DNA from 3 places in the Streptomyces kordofanensis genome. Region 3 is predicted to be linked to each of the others. Evidence: riboswitches for the same ligand, from Rfam matches in the RefSeq annotation. Region 3 holds a riboswitch; each other region holds the start of a gene.
The links. A riboswitch is a leader RNA that binds a small molecule or an ion and turns the genes downstream of it on or off. The one in region 3 is predicted to bind cyclic di-AMP.

Region 1: it holds a riboswitch for cyclic di-AMP, as region 3 does, so the genes downstream of both, LUW75_RS22980 (transglycosylase SLT domain-containing protein) here and LUW75_RS01940 (M23 family metallopeptidase) in region 3, are expected to answer to the same signal.
Region 2: it holds a riboswitch for cyclic di-AMP, as region 3 does, so the genes downstream of both, LUW75_RS13255 (M23 family metallopeptidase) here and LUW75_RS01940 (M23 family metallopeptidase) in region 3, are expected to answer to the same signal.

Annotation. Positions count from the first base shown of each region.
Region 1 covers NZ_CP094264.1:5,051,485-5,056,167, reverse strand. Annotated here, with positions in the region: gene LUW75_RS22985 (SpoIIE family protein phosphatase) at 1-917, shown strand, start outside; partial or broken gene LUW75_RS22980 (transglycosylase SLT domain-containing protein) at 1,044-1,830, opposite strand; cyclic di-AMP (ydaO/yuaA leader) riboswitch at 1,835-1,985, opposite strand; gene LUW75_RS22975 (vanadium-dependent haloperoxidase) at 2,938-3,681, shown strand; gene LUW75_RS22970 (DUF2267 domain-containing protein) at 4,120-4,518, opposite strand; gene LUW75_RS22965 (DUF2267 domain-containing protein) at 4,578-4,683, opposite strand, start outside.
Region 2 covers NZ_CP094264.1:2,870,954-2,875,636, reverse strand. Annotated here, with positions in the region: gene LUW75_RS13260 (PrsW family intramembrane metalloprotease) at 1-688, shown strand, start outside; partial or broken gene LUW75_RS13255 (M23 family metallopeptidase) at 1,048-2,114, opposite strand; cyclic di-AMP (ydaO/yuaA leader) riboswitch at 2,127-2,262, opposite strand; tRNA gene LUW75_RS13250 (tRNA-Met) at 2,584-2,657, opposite strand; gene LUW75_RS13245 (DUF5994 family protein) at 2,929-3,417, shown strand; gene LUW75_RS13240 (hypothetical protein) at 3,430-3,600, opposite strand; gene LUW75_RS13235 (PRC-barrel domain-containing protein) at 3,631-3,987, opposite strand; tRNA gene LUW75_RS13230 (tRNA-Lys) at 4,283-4,358, opposite strand; gene LUW75_RS13225 (DEAD/DEAH box helicase) at 4,513-4,683, opposite strand, start outside.
Region 3 covers NZ_CP094264.1:420,239-424,921, forward strand. Annotated here, with positions in the region: gene LUW75_RS01935 (TetR/AcrR family transcriptional regulator) at 87-680, shown strand; gene LUW75_RS01940 (M23 family metallopeptidase) at 961-1,866, opposite strand; cyclic di-AMP (ydaO/yuaA leader) riboswitch at 1,871-2,030, opposite strand; gene LUW75_RS01945 (tyrosine-protein phosphatase) at 2,581-3,393, shown strand; gene LUW75_RS01950 (DUF6126 family protein) at 3,418-3,573, opposite strand; gene LUW75_RS01955 (XRE family transcriptional regulator) at 3,593-4,204, opposite strand; gene LUW75_RS01960 (aspartate aminotransferase family protein) at 4,263-4,683, opposite strand, start outside.

The DNA of each region.
Region 1 (4,683 bases), 4.6 Mb from region 3:
CCGCGCTCGACCTGCCGCCGGACGAGCTGCTGGGCCACCTCGACGAGCTGGTGTCCCGGATCGACGAGGAGGAGGCGGAGGACGCCGGTTCCGGAATCACCGGGGCGACCTGCCTGTACGCCATCTACGACCCGGTGACGGGCGGCTGCTGCATGGCGTCGGCGGGCCACTTCGCACCGGCCGTGGTACGCCCCGACGGGTCGGTGGGCTTCCCCGACCTGCCCGTGTTCCCCCCGCTGGGCCTGGGGGGCGGCCCGTTCGAGACGTGCGAGGTGTTCCTCCCCGAGGACAGCCGTCTGGTGCTGTACACGGACGGGTTGATCGAGCACCGGGAGCGGGACCTCGACGCGGGGCTGCGGATGCTGCGCGAGGCGCTCACCGGAGCGCCGGGGCGGACACCGGAGGAGATCTGCCGCGCGGTGTTCGACGCGATGCTGCCGCCGCACCGCCGCGACGACATCGCCCTGCTGGTGGCCCGCACCCGGCTGCTGCCGCGGGACCGCGTGGCCGAGTGGGACGTGCCGCCCGACCCGTCGGCGGTGGCGCCGGTGCGGGCGGCGTGCGGGCGGCAGCTGGAGCGGTGGGGGCTCGGGGAGATCGGGTTCACCACCGAGCTGGTGCTCAGCGAACTGATCACCAACGCGATCCGGTACGGCTCCGCACCGATCCACGTGCGGATGCTGCGCGACCGGAACCTGATCTGCGAGGTCTCGGACGCCAGCAGCACCTCCCCGCACCTGCGGCGGGCGGCCACCACGGACGAGGGCGGCCGCGGCCTGTTCCTCGTGTCGCAGCTGGCGGGCCGGTGGGGCACCCGGTACACGCCGGGCGGCAAGGTGATGTGGACGGAGCAGCCGCCGACGGGCGGGGCGGCGGCTCCGGAGGTGCCGCCGCTCTTCGACGACCCGGAGTGGTGACGCCCCGGTGACGGGCCGCCGTTCCCCCGCGGAGGTGCCGCGCCCCTCTCCCCACCCGGCCTCCCGGCCGGGGCGGACGGGCCGCGCTCCTTCCGGGCACCGGCGGACGGTGCCCGGAAGGAGCGGTCAGTACGGGCCGTTGACGTTGTCGATGGAGCCGTACCGGTCGGCGGCGTAGTTGCACGCGGCGGTGATGTTGGCGACCGGGTCGAACGGGTCCGAGGAGGTACCCGGCACGTGGTAGGCGCGGAACGTGGGGTCGATGACCTGGAGGAGGCCCTTCGAGGGCGTCCCGGCGGCGGCGTTCGAATCCCAGCCGTTGATCGCGAGGGGATTTCCGGAGGACTCGCGCATGATGTTGCGGTGAATTCCCTCGTACGTCCCCGGAATTCCGTGCCGGGCCATGACGTCGAGCGATTCCCTGATCCAGCCGTCGAGGTCGTCGGTGTACGACTTCGCCGCGGCGGGGGGCGACGGCGGCACGGGCCGCGGAGCGGTCGGCGCGGGCCGGCGCGGAGCGCTTCGCGGCGGTCTTCCCCGCGGCCGGCGCCTCGGCTCCGACGGTGAGCCTCAGACCCGGCCGGATGAGTGACGGGTCGTCACCGACGACCTTCCTGTTGTCCCGGTACAGCTTCTTCCAGCCGCCCCTCACGGAGTGTTCGCGGGCGACGCCGGAGAGGGTGTCGCCCGCGGCCACCGTGTGCGTCACGGGCTTGGCGGCCTCGGCGGCGGCTGCCGAAGCGGCGGCGGGCTTCGCCGCGACGACCGCGGCGGGCGCCGCGCCGGGCGCGGCGGAGGCGGTGACGGTGCCGGTCAGGGGCAGGGCGAGGGCCGCCCCGCCGGTACCCGCGACGGCGAGTCCGCGGCTGAGTCGACTGCTCCTGGGACGGCGGTGCTTACCCTGAGGGGGCATGGGGCGTTCCTCTCCGGCGCCTGCGAGGTGAGCTGTCGGGTTCGGGCGGGAGATGCCCGGCCGCGGTCGCCCGCGACTTCACCCCTAGCCGTTCCGGACGCCGGATCGGCGGCTTACCTGGTTCCCCCGCTCCTGCCGGACGCGGATATGTGAGTTCCGGGGTCCGGAAGGCGGCAGGATTCGGCGTTCCCTCCGGAATGACGGTGACCGTAAACGAAACCCGCCGGGTGGAACAAGACCCGGAATTCTCTTCGGTGATCCATTGCGGACCCGTGGGACGGTGAATTCCGCTTGACGGTGCGAAGTACGGGGAATTCCGCCTCCCGTCGCCGTGACCGACGTCACGGGCCGCGCCCCTCCCGCGGACTCCGCACCGCCTTCCCGAACGCCGCAAATGAGTAATATTTCAGCAATTGCCTTTATTCGCACTAAACGGGCACCGGCCCTTCGGCCGGATCCGTTCGGGTGGCCGGGGCGGCCGGGGCGGCGAGGGCGCTTGCGCCGCCCGCCGGGACGTCGAAAGTAGGGAAAAACCATCTAAACAGGGGAGAAACATGCAAAAGACACAGACGAGACCGTCACCACGCCGGACCCTCGCGGCCGCGGCCGCGTTGCTGGGACTGACGGCGGTCGCGGCGGTCCCCGCGCCGACGGTGCGGGCGCCGCGCTCCTCCCCTGCCGCCGCCTCCGGCTCCGTCATCGCCGACTGGGCGCGGCTGACGGCGGACATCATCGACCCCGGGGGCCGCCTGACCCCGCCGGAGGAGGCGGTCTGGCACGCCTTCGTCTCGGCGGGCATGTACAACGCGGTGGTCGGGATCGAGGGCCGGTACGAGCCGTACCGCTGGAACGCGCGGGGCCCCCGCGCCGCGTCGTCCACGGCGGCGGCGGCCGCCGCCGCCCACGGCGTGCTGCTGCACTACTTCCCGGAGACGGAGGACCGGTTGAGGGCCGCCTACGCCGACTCGCTCGCCGCGGTCCCCGACGGGCCGGCGGAGAGGGCCGGCGTGGCGTTCGGCCGTCGCGCGGCCGAACGCGTCATCGCACTGCGGAAGGACGACGGCCGCGGCGCCCCGGTCGCCTTCCCGGCGCCTCCCCGCCCCCGGGGTGTGGCGCCCCACGCCCCCCGGGCACCACCCCTTCACCGCCGCGTGGCTGGCGCGGCTGCGTCCGCTGCTCGTCGACCGCCCCGACCGGTTCCGCCCCGGCCCGCCGCCCGCGCTGACATCCGCCCGGTACGCCGCCGACCTGAACGAGGTGAAGGCGTACGGCGCGAAGGACAGCCCGGTGCGGAGCCCTTCGCAGACCGACACGGCGCAGTTCTTCACCAAACTCGACCTGCAGGGCGCCCTCGCCGACCGCGCCGCCCGGGACGGCCTCGACCTGGTCGACACGGCCCGGCTGTTCGCCGCCGTGAACACCGTCCAGGCCGACGCCGTGATCGCCGCCTGGGACGCCAAGCTGCACTACGGCACCTGGCGGCCCGTCACCGCCATCCGCGAGGCCGACCACGACGGCAACCCGCTCACCGAGGCCGATCCCGGGTGGGAGCCGTTCCTCCAGACCCCCGCGCACCCCGACTACCTCAGCGGCCACACCACCACCGCCGGCGCCCTGACCCGGACGCTGACGCTGTTGTCCGGCGACTCCCACCTCGACCTGCGCATCACCTCGGTCCTCGCCGGGAAGACCCGGTACTACGACTCCGCCCGCGCCTACAACCGCGACTGCGTGGGCGCCCGCACCTGGGCGGGCATCCACACCCGCACGGCGAACACGGTCGGCACCCGCACGGGCGAGCGGGTGGCCGCTTGGGCGCTCGCCCGCAACTTCCGCCCGCTGGACGACTGACCGCCGGGCGGGACGTCCCGCCCGGCGAGGCCCCGGAGCACGCCGCCGAACGCGCCCCGGCGGCCCCGGCGGCCCCAGGGGTCCCGCGAGTCCCGACAGAAAACGGCCCGGACGGCGCTCCCGCGCCGACGCGGCGCACGCCGGGCGTCCGGGCTCACCGGCGGGCCCGCCGGGGCGGCGGCGCCGGTCGGCGCGGCCCGGGGGCGGGTCGGGCGGCGAGGCCCTGGAGTCCGGTGGGATGGATCCGGTGGGGCGGACCCGGTGGGTGGTCACACGGCGCCGGGTCCGCGCCCGGCCCCGCCTTCCCGCTCCCGCTTCTCCCGCCCGCCGCCCCGCGCCGTGCGCCCGCGGTGGCGGTCCCGCGTACGCACGGCGCCCCCAGCACCTCCTTCGCCTCCCACCGGACGTCCCGCGCGGGAGACGGGCGGTGACGGACCGTCAGGCGGCGGGGGCCAGTTCGGCCAGACCGAACAGGAGCGCGTAGCCGCGGGGCAGGCCGGCGAGGATCCGCCGGGTGAGGGCGTCGCCCGCCTCGTCGGCGACGACGGTCAGGACCGTGGAGGTGGCCCAGCGGGCCTCGGCGGGGGTGAACGGCGCGAGGGCGCGGGCGACGCGGTCGACGAACCCGGGCGCGGTGACGGGCTCCGTGACCGGGACCTGGGCGGCGAGCAGGGCGCCGGCCTCGGCGGGCAGGACCCGTACCAGTTCGCAGCGTTCGTCGCCGACGACGTGGCCGCCCAGTACGGTCAGCACGGCTCGCAGGACGCGTTCCGCCTCCGCGTCGGAGTCGTAGCGGCCGGCGGTGCGGATGCGGTCCACGAGTTCCTGCCACGTCATGCTGGAAAGCCTTTCCTCCCCGGTCGCGCCCGCGGGCGACCGCGTGTCGTCGGTGGTGGTCAGGCCGCCCGCGGGCGGCCGAAGAGAAGGTCGTACCCCGGAGGGAGCTGCAGCAGGACGCGGCGCGTGAGGTCCTCGCCCGCCGCGTCGGCGACGACGCTCAGC
Region 2 (4,683 bases), 2.5 Mb from region 3:
TACGTCGGGCTTCGAGTCGGTCACGGCGGTGACGTTCTTCGTGCGGATCGTGATGTCGCCGTTCGCGCATCCGCTGTTCACGGTGTTCACCGGCATCGGCTTCGGCGTCGCCGCGGCGACGGCGCGCCGGCGCGTGGTGCTGCGGACGTCGCTGCCGCTGCTGGGGCTGTTCCTGGCGATGGGGGTGCACGCGCTGTGGAACGGCTCGACGGCGTTCGGGCCGTGGGGGTTCATCCTCGTGTACGGGGCGTTCATGCTGCCGGCGCTGGGGCTGCTGACGTGGCTGGTGGTGTGGACGCGCCAGCGGGAGCTGCGGACGGTGTGCGGCGAGCTGCCCGCGTACGCCGCGGCCGGCTGGCTGTCCGCGGACGAGCCGCTCGCGCTGTCGTCGATGCGGGCGCGGAGCCTGGCGCGGTCCTACGCGGCGCGCGCGTTCGGCCCGGCGGCGGCGCGGTCGGTGGGCGAGTACGAGGCGTTCGCGACCTCCCTGGCGTTCCTGCGGCACCGGGCGCGGCGGGGGTCGGCCGACCGGGACTTCACGGCGCGGGAGCAGGAGCTGCTGCACCACATGTGGCAGCGGAAGGAGGTGGCCGCCCCGGCCCTGACGTTCGCCGCGCGCGCGACGGGCCGGGCGTGGACGCCGCCGCCGCACCGCGACTACGCGGGCTACAACCCGTACCGCCGGTGAGACGGTGCGGGGCCGGGCGGGCCGCGCCGCCCGGCCCCCGGCACCGGCCGTCCGGGCGGGCCGCCCGCGGGCGGCGGGCACCGGACGGCCGGGAGGCCGCGGATACCGGACCGCGGACGGCCGGAGGACCGCGGTCCGGTGCCCGGGGGCCGCCGGAAGGGTGCGGGCGCCGGACCGCGGACGGCCGGAAGGGCGGATCGGTGCCCCGGGCGGGGGCCCGCCACCGGTGCCGGAGGGCGTCCCCAGAACCGGAGGGTCCTGCGGGACCACGGGGAACCGTCGCCGGGGAGCGCCCCGGGTCCGGCCCCGCTGTGAGGCGCGCCGGGACTCGCCCGGGGCGGACGGGGCGCCGCCGGGCGTCAGACGGTGAGGCCCTTGCCGCGCAGCCAGGCCAGCGGGTCGACGCCGTCACCGGAGGCGGTGTGGACCTCCAGGTGGAGGTGCGGTCCGGTGACGTTGCCGGTGGCGCCGACGCGGCCGATCGTGTCGCCGGTGCCGACGGTCTGCCCGGCGCCGACGGTCATCGAGGAGAGGTGGCAGTACCAGACCTCGGTGCCGTCCTCCAGCTCCAGCACGACGCGGTAGCCGTACGCGCCGGACCAGCCGGCCGACTTGACGGTGCCGCTGTGGACGGCGTTGGCCGGGGTGCCGGTGGGGGCGGCCAGGTCGAGGCCGGTGTGGTAGCCGGAGGACCACATGGAGCCGGCCTGGCCGTACGTGGAGGTGATCGTGTAGGAGGAGGTCGGCAGGGCGTAGCTCGCGGCGAGTTCGGCCAGGCGCCCGGCCTCGGCCTTCGCGGCGGCCTCCGCCTCGGCCCGCCTGCGCTCCGCCGCCGCGGCCTTCGCCTCGGCCGCGGCGGCGGCCTGCCGGGCGGCGGCCTTCTCCGCGGCCTCCTCCGCGGCCTCCTCCTCGGCGGCGGCGCGGACCACGGCCTCGGCGGACGCCTGCTGCTGCTCGGCCTGCTGGAGGATGCGCGCCCGCAGTGTCTCGCCCGCGTCGGCACCGGCGGGGCCGTTCCCGGGGACGGCGTGAGCACGGTGGGACCGGCGGGGGCCGGGGCCTCGTCGGGCGCGTCGTCCGCGTCGCCGTCGACGAGCGCGCCGACGCCGGGGAGCGAGGAGGCGTCGGGGAGGCCCACGTCCGGGAGGGAGATCGCGACGCGGGGCTTGTCGTGCGCGGTGGCCATGCCGCCCGCACCGACGGCGGCGATGACGCCGACCCCGAGGACGGTGGAGCTGCGGGCGAGGCCGCCGCGCTGCTTGACCACGCGGTGCCGTCCCCGGACGGGGCGGACGGTGTCCTCGGTCGGGTTCCACTCCGAGGCGGCCGCGGGCGCGGCGGTGCCCGGGGTTCCCGGAGCGGTGGGGTGACCGATCGTGCCGTACGGGCCGAAGGGGGCCTCGGAGGCAGGCTTGTTGGACGCCACGGGGGCGCGCTCCTTTCCTTCCTTCTCCGCCTACCGGGTTAGCTGACGGGTTCGGAGCAGGAAGGTCTCCTACGAGCCGGTGAAGGCCCGATTCACCCCAGGTGCGGTGGTTCCCCGGTTCCCTCGCGGGATTCGGCGCATGCGCACGGTGCCACCTCTTGCGGCGGCTGACGCGACCGCGCTGCGTTATCGAACGTTAATAGAAGCGAGGTCCGCATTCCAAGCCGTTCCTTCGGGCAACTGACCCGATTCACACCGGAACAAAGCCCCGTAGAAGGACAACCGGCGGCAAAAGAACCAACCCTCGCGGAGCACGACTTCCGAAAAGCCCCCGCCGTTCTCCTGACGGTGCGTCAATCGACGTGGCACAGCGCGGCCTTGCGGTGACACACCGTACATATCGGGCCGAACGCACCGCCGCGTCGACACGCCGAGGGCCCGGTGCTGTGCACCGGGCCCTCGGTTTCAGTAGCGGGGACAGGATTTGAACCTGCGACCTCTGGGTTATGAGCCCAGCGAGCTACCGAGCTGCTCCACCCCGCGTCGGTGAACACCACCTTACGCCATCCCGGAGAGACCGTTTACCAATTCCCCGTCCCACCGGCCGGGAGGCGCTCGACGAGCCCCTCCGGGGGGCTCCGGCCTCCTTTCCCCCCGGGCGCACCGGACCTCCGGGGCGGCCCCCCGCCCGTCCGCCCGGCCCCGGGTGGCCGGGCGGACGGGCGACCGGGCCCGCGGAGCGGAGTACGGTGGGAGGAAGGTGAACGTCCGGTTCGCCACGGGGACCGGATCCCGCAGACAGGCGGACATCAGCATGGCCGACTTCGACACACCCACCGCCCCCGGGCACCTCCCGTACACCGGTCACGAGGCGGTGGGACCCGGCACGGCGCTCCTGCGGCTGGAGACGACGGGCTCCCGCGAAGGCGTCCTCGACGGAGCGTGGTGGCCGCGCTCCCGTGACATCACGGAGGAGCTGCCCGCCCTGATCAGCGCCCTGGCCGAGCACCTGGGGCCGATCGCCCGCGTCGGTCTGGACGCCGCCGCCTGGGACGGGCTGCCGGTCCGCCTGGTCATCGACGACCGGGTGGTGCACATCACCTCGTTCCCCGTGGGTGACGACACCGTCCTGATCACCCGTGGCGAGGGGGACCACTTCTCGCTGCTCGTCGTGCCGCCGGACACCCCCCTGGAGGCGGCGCGCGCCGCGATGGCGCAGGCCGTCCGGGCGGACAACGTCGCACAGGCCCGGCAGATCCTCGTCGACACCGGTGCCGGTGGGAGGACGGGGACGCGGCACTGACCCGCGGGACGCCTACCGCACCGAGCGCCTCCCGGTGCGCCGGGAGAGGTGGGCGCCGAGGAAGACCAGGTCCACCACGAGGACGACGGCGCCGACGACCAGAAGGTATGTCATGCCCTCGACAGCGACGCCGACGAGGCCGAGCACGACGGCCAGGAGGACGAAGAACAAGAAGATCGCCATTCCGGGGGCTCCTCCGTGTGACGGGACGGTTCAGCGGCGGGCGAGCCGCCGCTCGCCGGCGGCGCCGGGCCGGTAGGCCATGCCGTAGTGGTGGAAGACGGCCTGTTCGTCCTCGGCGGCGAGCACGTCGTCGGTCCCGATGGCGGGAGCCTTGCGGACCGTGCCCTCGTCGTACGGCACCCTGACGTAGTCCGGTCCGACGGTCGCGTCGTCGAGCGGGACGAACACCGGGCGCCGGCGGGTGGGCAGCCCCGTGCGGACGGTGGCCATGGCCGGCTCGTCCGTGGCGGTGCTCACGTAGACCGCCTCCAGCACACCGATCTCGTGCCCCTTCGGGTCCACGACGTCCTGGTGCCGCCACTCCCTGACGCCTGCTGGATGGATCATGCGGTCCGCTCCCTGGTCGGGCGGGCTTCCGGGCGGAGCCGCTCCACCGGCCGACAGCGGCACGGCGCCGTGCCCGCCCCCGTCCCCCCAGCCTGCCCCGGCCCGCCTCCGGGCGCCACACGGACCCGGCCGGCCGGCGCTCCTCCCGCCGGCCCGGGCTCTACGCGGACACCGGTTCGACCGCCCGTGCACCGCGCCACGGCCACGGGAGGGGGCCGGACGCACGAGCGCCCCGGCCGCTGTGGAGGCGGCCGGGGCGTGGAACGCCGGTCGAAGCCCCGCGGGGCTTTCGGTCTGGTAGGCCCTGTGGGACTCGAACCCACAACCAACGGATTAAAAGTCCGCTGCTCTGCCAATTGAGCTAAGGGCCCTCGACGGGTCGTCCCCGAGCATAGCCCGCCCGGGGGCGTGAGCCGATCGGGTATCGGCACAACACCCGCTTCCGGTCCGTCCCGGAAGGCGGGCGGGCCCGCACGCGGCGCCCGGAGGTCGCGTGCGGGCCCGTCCGAGGGGACCTACGGAGCGTCAGCCGTTGCGCTTCCAGCGCGGCTTGTCGTCGCGTCGGCCGAAGGAGCCGGAGCCCCGGTGGCCGCCCGCGGGGCGGTCGTCGCGGCGGCCGTACGGACGGTCGTGGCCGCCCGCGCGGTGGCCGCCGGCCGGGCGGTCGTCGCGGCGGTCGCGGTTGAACGGGCGGTC
Region 3 (4,683 bases):
CCGGCGGGGGCCGCGCGGGGACGGGGTGGCGGGCACCGTCCGGGATACTGTCGCGCGCAGGGAGCGGAGGACGGGCGGGTGACACGATGAGGGTGCGGCTGGGCGCGGCCGAGCGGCGCGAGGAGCTGCTGCGGGCGACCGTCGCCCAGATCGAGGCGAGGGGCATGGCGGCGGTGCGGGTCGCGGACGTGGCGGCGGCGCTGGGGGTGAGCGGGGCGCTGGTCCTGTACCACTTCTCCACGAAGGAGCGGCTGGTCGCGGCGGCGTTCGCCTACGCGGCGGAGGGGGACCTGGCGGAGTTGAACCGCATCCTGGGCCGGCGGGCCCCGGCCGCGCGGCGGCTGCGGGCGGCCGTGCGCTGGTACCTGCCGAGCGGGCAGATGCAGGGGTGGCGGCTGTGGACCGAGTGCTGGGCGGCCGCTCCCCGGGAGCGCCCGCTGCGGGAGGTGGCGACGCGGCTCGACCGGCAGTGGAGGACCGCGCTGGCGGAGGTGTTCGCGCAGGGCGCCGCGGCGGGCGAGTTCCCGTGCCCGGACCCGCAGGGCGCGGCGGGGCGGTTGGCCGCGCTCCTGGACGGGCTGGGCGTGCGGAGGATGGTGTACCCGGGGGCGATGAGCCGCAGGACGATGCTGCGCTGGGCGGACGAAGCCCTGGAGCGGGAGCTGGACGGGGGCGGGTAGGGCGGGTCCGCGCGCGTCCGGGGCGCTGCACGGGCGGTCCGGTCCCGGCCGTGCCGGGGGAACCGCTGCAGCCGCGGCGGGTCGGGGCGCCGGGCGGAGAGCCGGTCGGACGGCCCGATCACGGCGCCCCCTCCGCAGCCGCGTCGCCCGTCCCGGCGGCGCGTCGTCCACCGCGCGCCGCCGCCCGCGCGACCGTGGGGAGGGTCCGCCGGGGCGTGGTCTCCGCGACCGCGCCGCCGCCCGGCACCCCGGGGTGCCGGGCGGCGTACGTGTGCGTGCGTCAGATGCTGACGCCGTGGCCGCGGAGGTAGGCCAGCGGGTCGACGTCCGAGCCGTAGGAGGGGCTGGTGCGGATCTCGAAGTGCAGGTGCGGGCCGGTCGAGTTGCCGGTGGAGCCGGACAGGCCGATCTGCTGGCCGCCGCCGACGGTCTGGCCGGCGGAGACGGAGAGGGAGGACAGGTGGGCGTACTGCGAGTAGTTGCCGTCCTCGTGCTTGATGACGACCTCGTTGCCGTACGCGCCGCTCCAGCCGGCGGAGACGACGGTGCCCGGGCCGACGGCCTTGACGGTGCTGCCCGAGGAGGCGGCGAAGTCGACACCGGTGTGGTAGCCGGAGGACCACATGGCGCCGGAGGCGCGGTAGGGGGTGGTGACGCCGGCGGAGACCGGGGCGGTGAAACCGGACCCGTTCTGCGCGGGGGCCTCGGGCTGGGCCGGGGCCTGCGGCTCGGGCTTCGCCTCGGGCTTCGTCTCGGCGGGCGTCCGGGTCTGGCCGGCGGACCGGGAGGCGCGCTCGCCGCGGGCCTCGTCGGCCTTCACGGCGCCCTTGGCGCCCTTGGCGCCGAGGGTGAGCCTCATGCCCGGGTGGATGAGCGCCGGGTCGTCGCCGATGACCTCGCGGTTGTCGGCGTACAGCTTCTTCCAGCCGCCCCTGACGTTCTTGTCGTGGGCGATCTTCGCCAGGTAGTCGCCGGCGACGACGGTGTGGACGCGCGGCGCGGGCTTGGCGGTCTCGGCGACGGCCGCCTGCGCGGGGGCGGCCGGCGCCGCGGCGGGAGCGGCGGCGTGCGCGCCGGTCGCGCCGAGGAGCGGGAGGGCGATGGCGGCGCCACCCGTTCCGGCGGCGACGAAACCGCGCGTGAGCGGGCTGGTCTTGGTGCGGCGGTGCTTGCCCTTGGCGGACATGGCGAATTCCTCTCCGGCGCCTGCGAGGTGAGCTGTCGGGTTCGGGCTGGAGATGCCCGGTCGCGCGGGTGGCGCGACTTCACCCCGAGCCGTCCGGGAATTCCCGTTCGGCGGACTACCTGGTTCCCCCGCTCCTGCCACACGTGGATGGGTGCGAATTCCGGGGCGGCGGCAGGATTCGGCGATCCGCCCGGCTGGAACGGGACCGTAAACGAGTGGGGACGACGGGAACAAGGGGATGGTTGCCCCCTTGCATTCACGCCGGGGAATTCCCCGGAGAATTCCGGTCACCCTCCGTGGATTGCGGATCATGGGTTCCCGTGTGGTGCAGGGCTTTTGAGCGGCGGCGACGGACACGATCCGTCACTTTTATGACGCTCCTCACGCGACGATCCCCATCTCCCCTTCTTTCGGGATGTGTTATGGCACATCACGCCAATACGGACAGAAGCCCTGTTAAGCCTCTTCAGGTGGCCAGTCGCCCGGCGGGGCGGGCGAGGAGGGGCGCCGCATCGAACCCACCCCCACAGCCCCTGCCGGAAGAGGGTGATCCGGGCAGATGCCGACGAATGGCTCCGGCCTTCGCGCGCATCGACGCACCGGCGCCGAGCGCCCGCGACGCGTCGGGACGCCTCGCCCGGGGAGGCCGTGTCGTATCGTCGGACCGCCACCTCGTCGGCGGCCGTCGCCGACCCCGGACACGGAGGAGCTCCCGTGACGCAGCAGTTGCCGCCCTTCCCGTCGACCGCCGAGCCGGAGCTGACGGGGGTCCGCAACTTCCGTGACGTGGGTGGGCTCCCGACCGTGGACGGGCTCCGCGTGCGGCCCGGGAAGCTGTTCCGCAGCGGGCACCTCGCCCACGCCACCGGAGAGGACGCGGCGTTCCTGGCCTCGCTCGGCCTGCACACCGTCTTCGACTTCCGCAACGCCGCCGACCAGGCGCTGGAAGGCCCGGACGTGGAGCTCCCCGGTGTGCGGAACGTCAACATCCCGCTGAGCGACCCGGCCGACGGCGCCGAGTTCTGGACGATGGTCCGCAACGGCGACCTGGACCAGCTGCGGGACCTCCTCGGCGACGGCAGGGCGGCGGCGCGGATGCGGGCCGCGTACCGCTCCATCGTCACCGGGCGCACCGCCGAGCACAGCCGGGTGCTGCACGCCCTCGCCGAGGACAACATGCCCGCGCTGATGCACTGCGCGGCGGGCAAGGACCGCGCGGGGCTGTCCGTGGCGGTGGTGCTGATGGCGGTCGGCGTGGAACGCGGGGCCATCGAGGCGGACTACCTGAAGTCGAACGACCCGCACCGCCGGTACCGGGTCCGCCGCGCCGACCCGTCGCCCGACGGGACGTCCCCGCAGGTGATGGAGTTGCTCGCCCCGCTGTTCGACGCGCGCGCCGAGTACCTGCACACGGCGTACGCGGCGATCGAGGAGACCTGGGGCTCCACCGAGCGGTACCTCTCCGACGGGCTCGGCTTGAGCGGCCCGACCCGCGACCGGCTGCGCGAGCGCCTGCTCGACGGCTGAGCCCGCGGGACGGACCGGGCGGGGCTACCGGTTCTGGCCGCCCAGCATGAACAGCAGGTAGAGGAAGGCCGCGAAGAGGTGGCCCGCGACCAGGTAGGCGAACAGCCGTATCACGAGGTTGCGGTTGATCCACCGCTCCTGGGTGCTGGGGATGGGGTTCGGGTTCTCCGGCTCGGGCATGGTGTACCTCTCGGTCGTCTCAGTGTCGCTGGGCGGTGACGTCGCCGAGGCAGAGGTCGGCGGCGGGGCTCTGCACGAGGGTGTGGACGAACAGCAGCTCGGCCCCGCCGCGGGTGGCCGCGGCGATCCGGTGCGGGGTGAGCGAGTCGAAGTGGGCGCTGTCACCGGGGTCGAGGACGTGCACGGCGTCGCCGAGCGCCAGCCGCACGCGCCCGGCGAGCACGTACAGCCACTCCTCGCCCGGGTGGACCCGGACCACGTCGCGCAGCCCGGTGTACGGGACCTCGACGCGCAGCGCCTGCATGGCCCGGTTGGCCGCGCCCGCCTGGTAGTACGTCCAGCCGCCGGCCTCCACGGGTTCGGCCCGGCCGGCGCGGACGACCGGGTCCGCGGCGGGGGCCGCCTCGCCGAGCAGCTCGGACACCGTCGTACCGTAGGTGCGGGCGAGCCCGAGCAGCATCGGCAGCGAGGGCTGGCGCCGACCGGTCTCCAGACGGGACAGGTGTGCCGGGGAGAGCCCGGCGCGCCGGGCGGCCGCCTCCAGGGTCAGGCCCCTGCGGCGGCGCAGGGCGCGCAACCGGGGCGCGACGTCCGGCACGCCTTCGGCCGGCTCCCCTTCGAGGGTCGTCATGGGACCATTGCGCCAGCGATTTTCCTCTGAGGCAAATCTCTTGCCCCGGAGGCAAGAATCAGCGGTTGAGGACGGCCTGCCTGACCAGGGTGCGGCCGAAGTCCCAGACCAGTCCACCGCCGCTGTGCGCCTCGTCCATCACGGCGGTGAACGCGGTGACGAACCGGTCGACGTCCTCCTCTCCGATGATCAGCGGCGGGATCAGTTTGATCACTTCGAGGCGGTCGCCGGAGACCTGGGTGAGGATCCGGTGCCGCTGCAGCAGCGGCACGACGACCATCTGTGCGAAGAGCCCCTTGCGGGCCGACTGGAGCATCGTCCAGCGGCCCCGCAGGGCCAGCGACGAAGGCCGGCCGAACTCGATCCCGATCATCAGGCCGCGCCCGCGCACCTCCCGGAGCATCTCGTACCGGTCGACGAGCTCCGCGAGCCGGGACTTCAGCAGGGCGCCGGTGCGCCGGGCGTTCCCGACGAGGTCC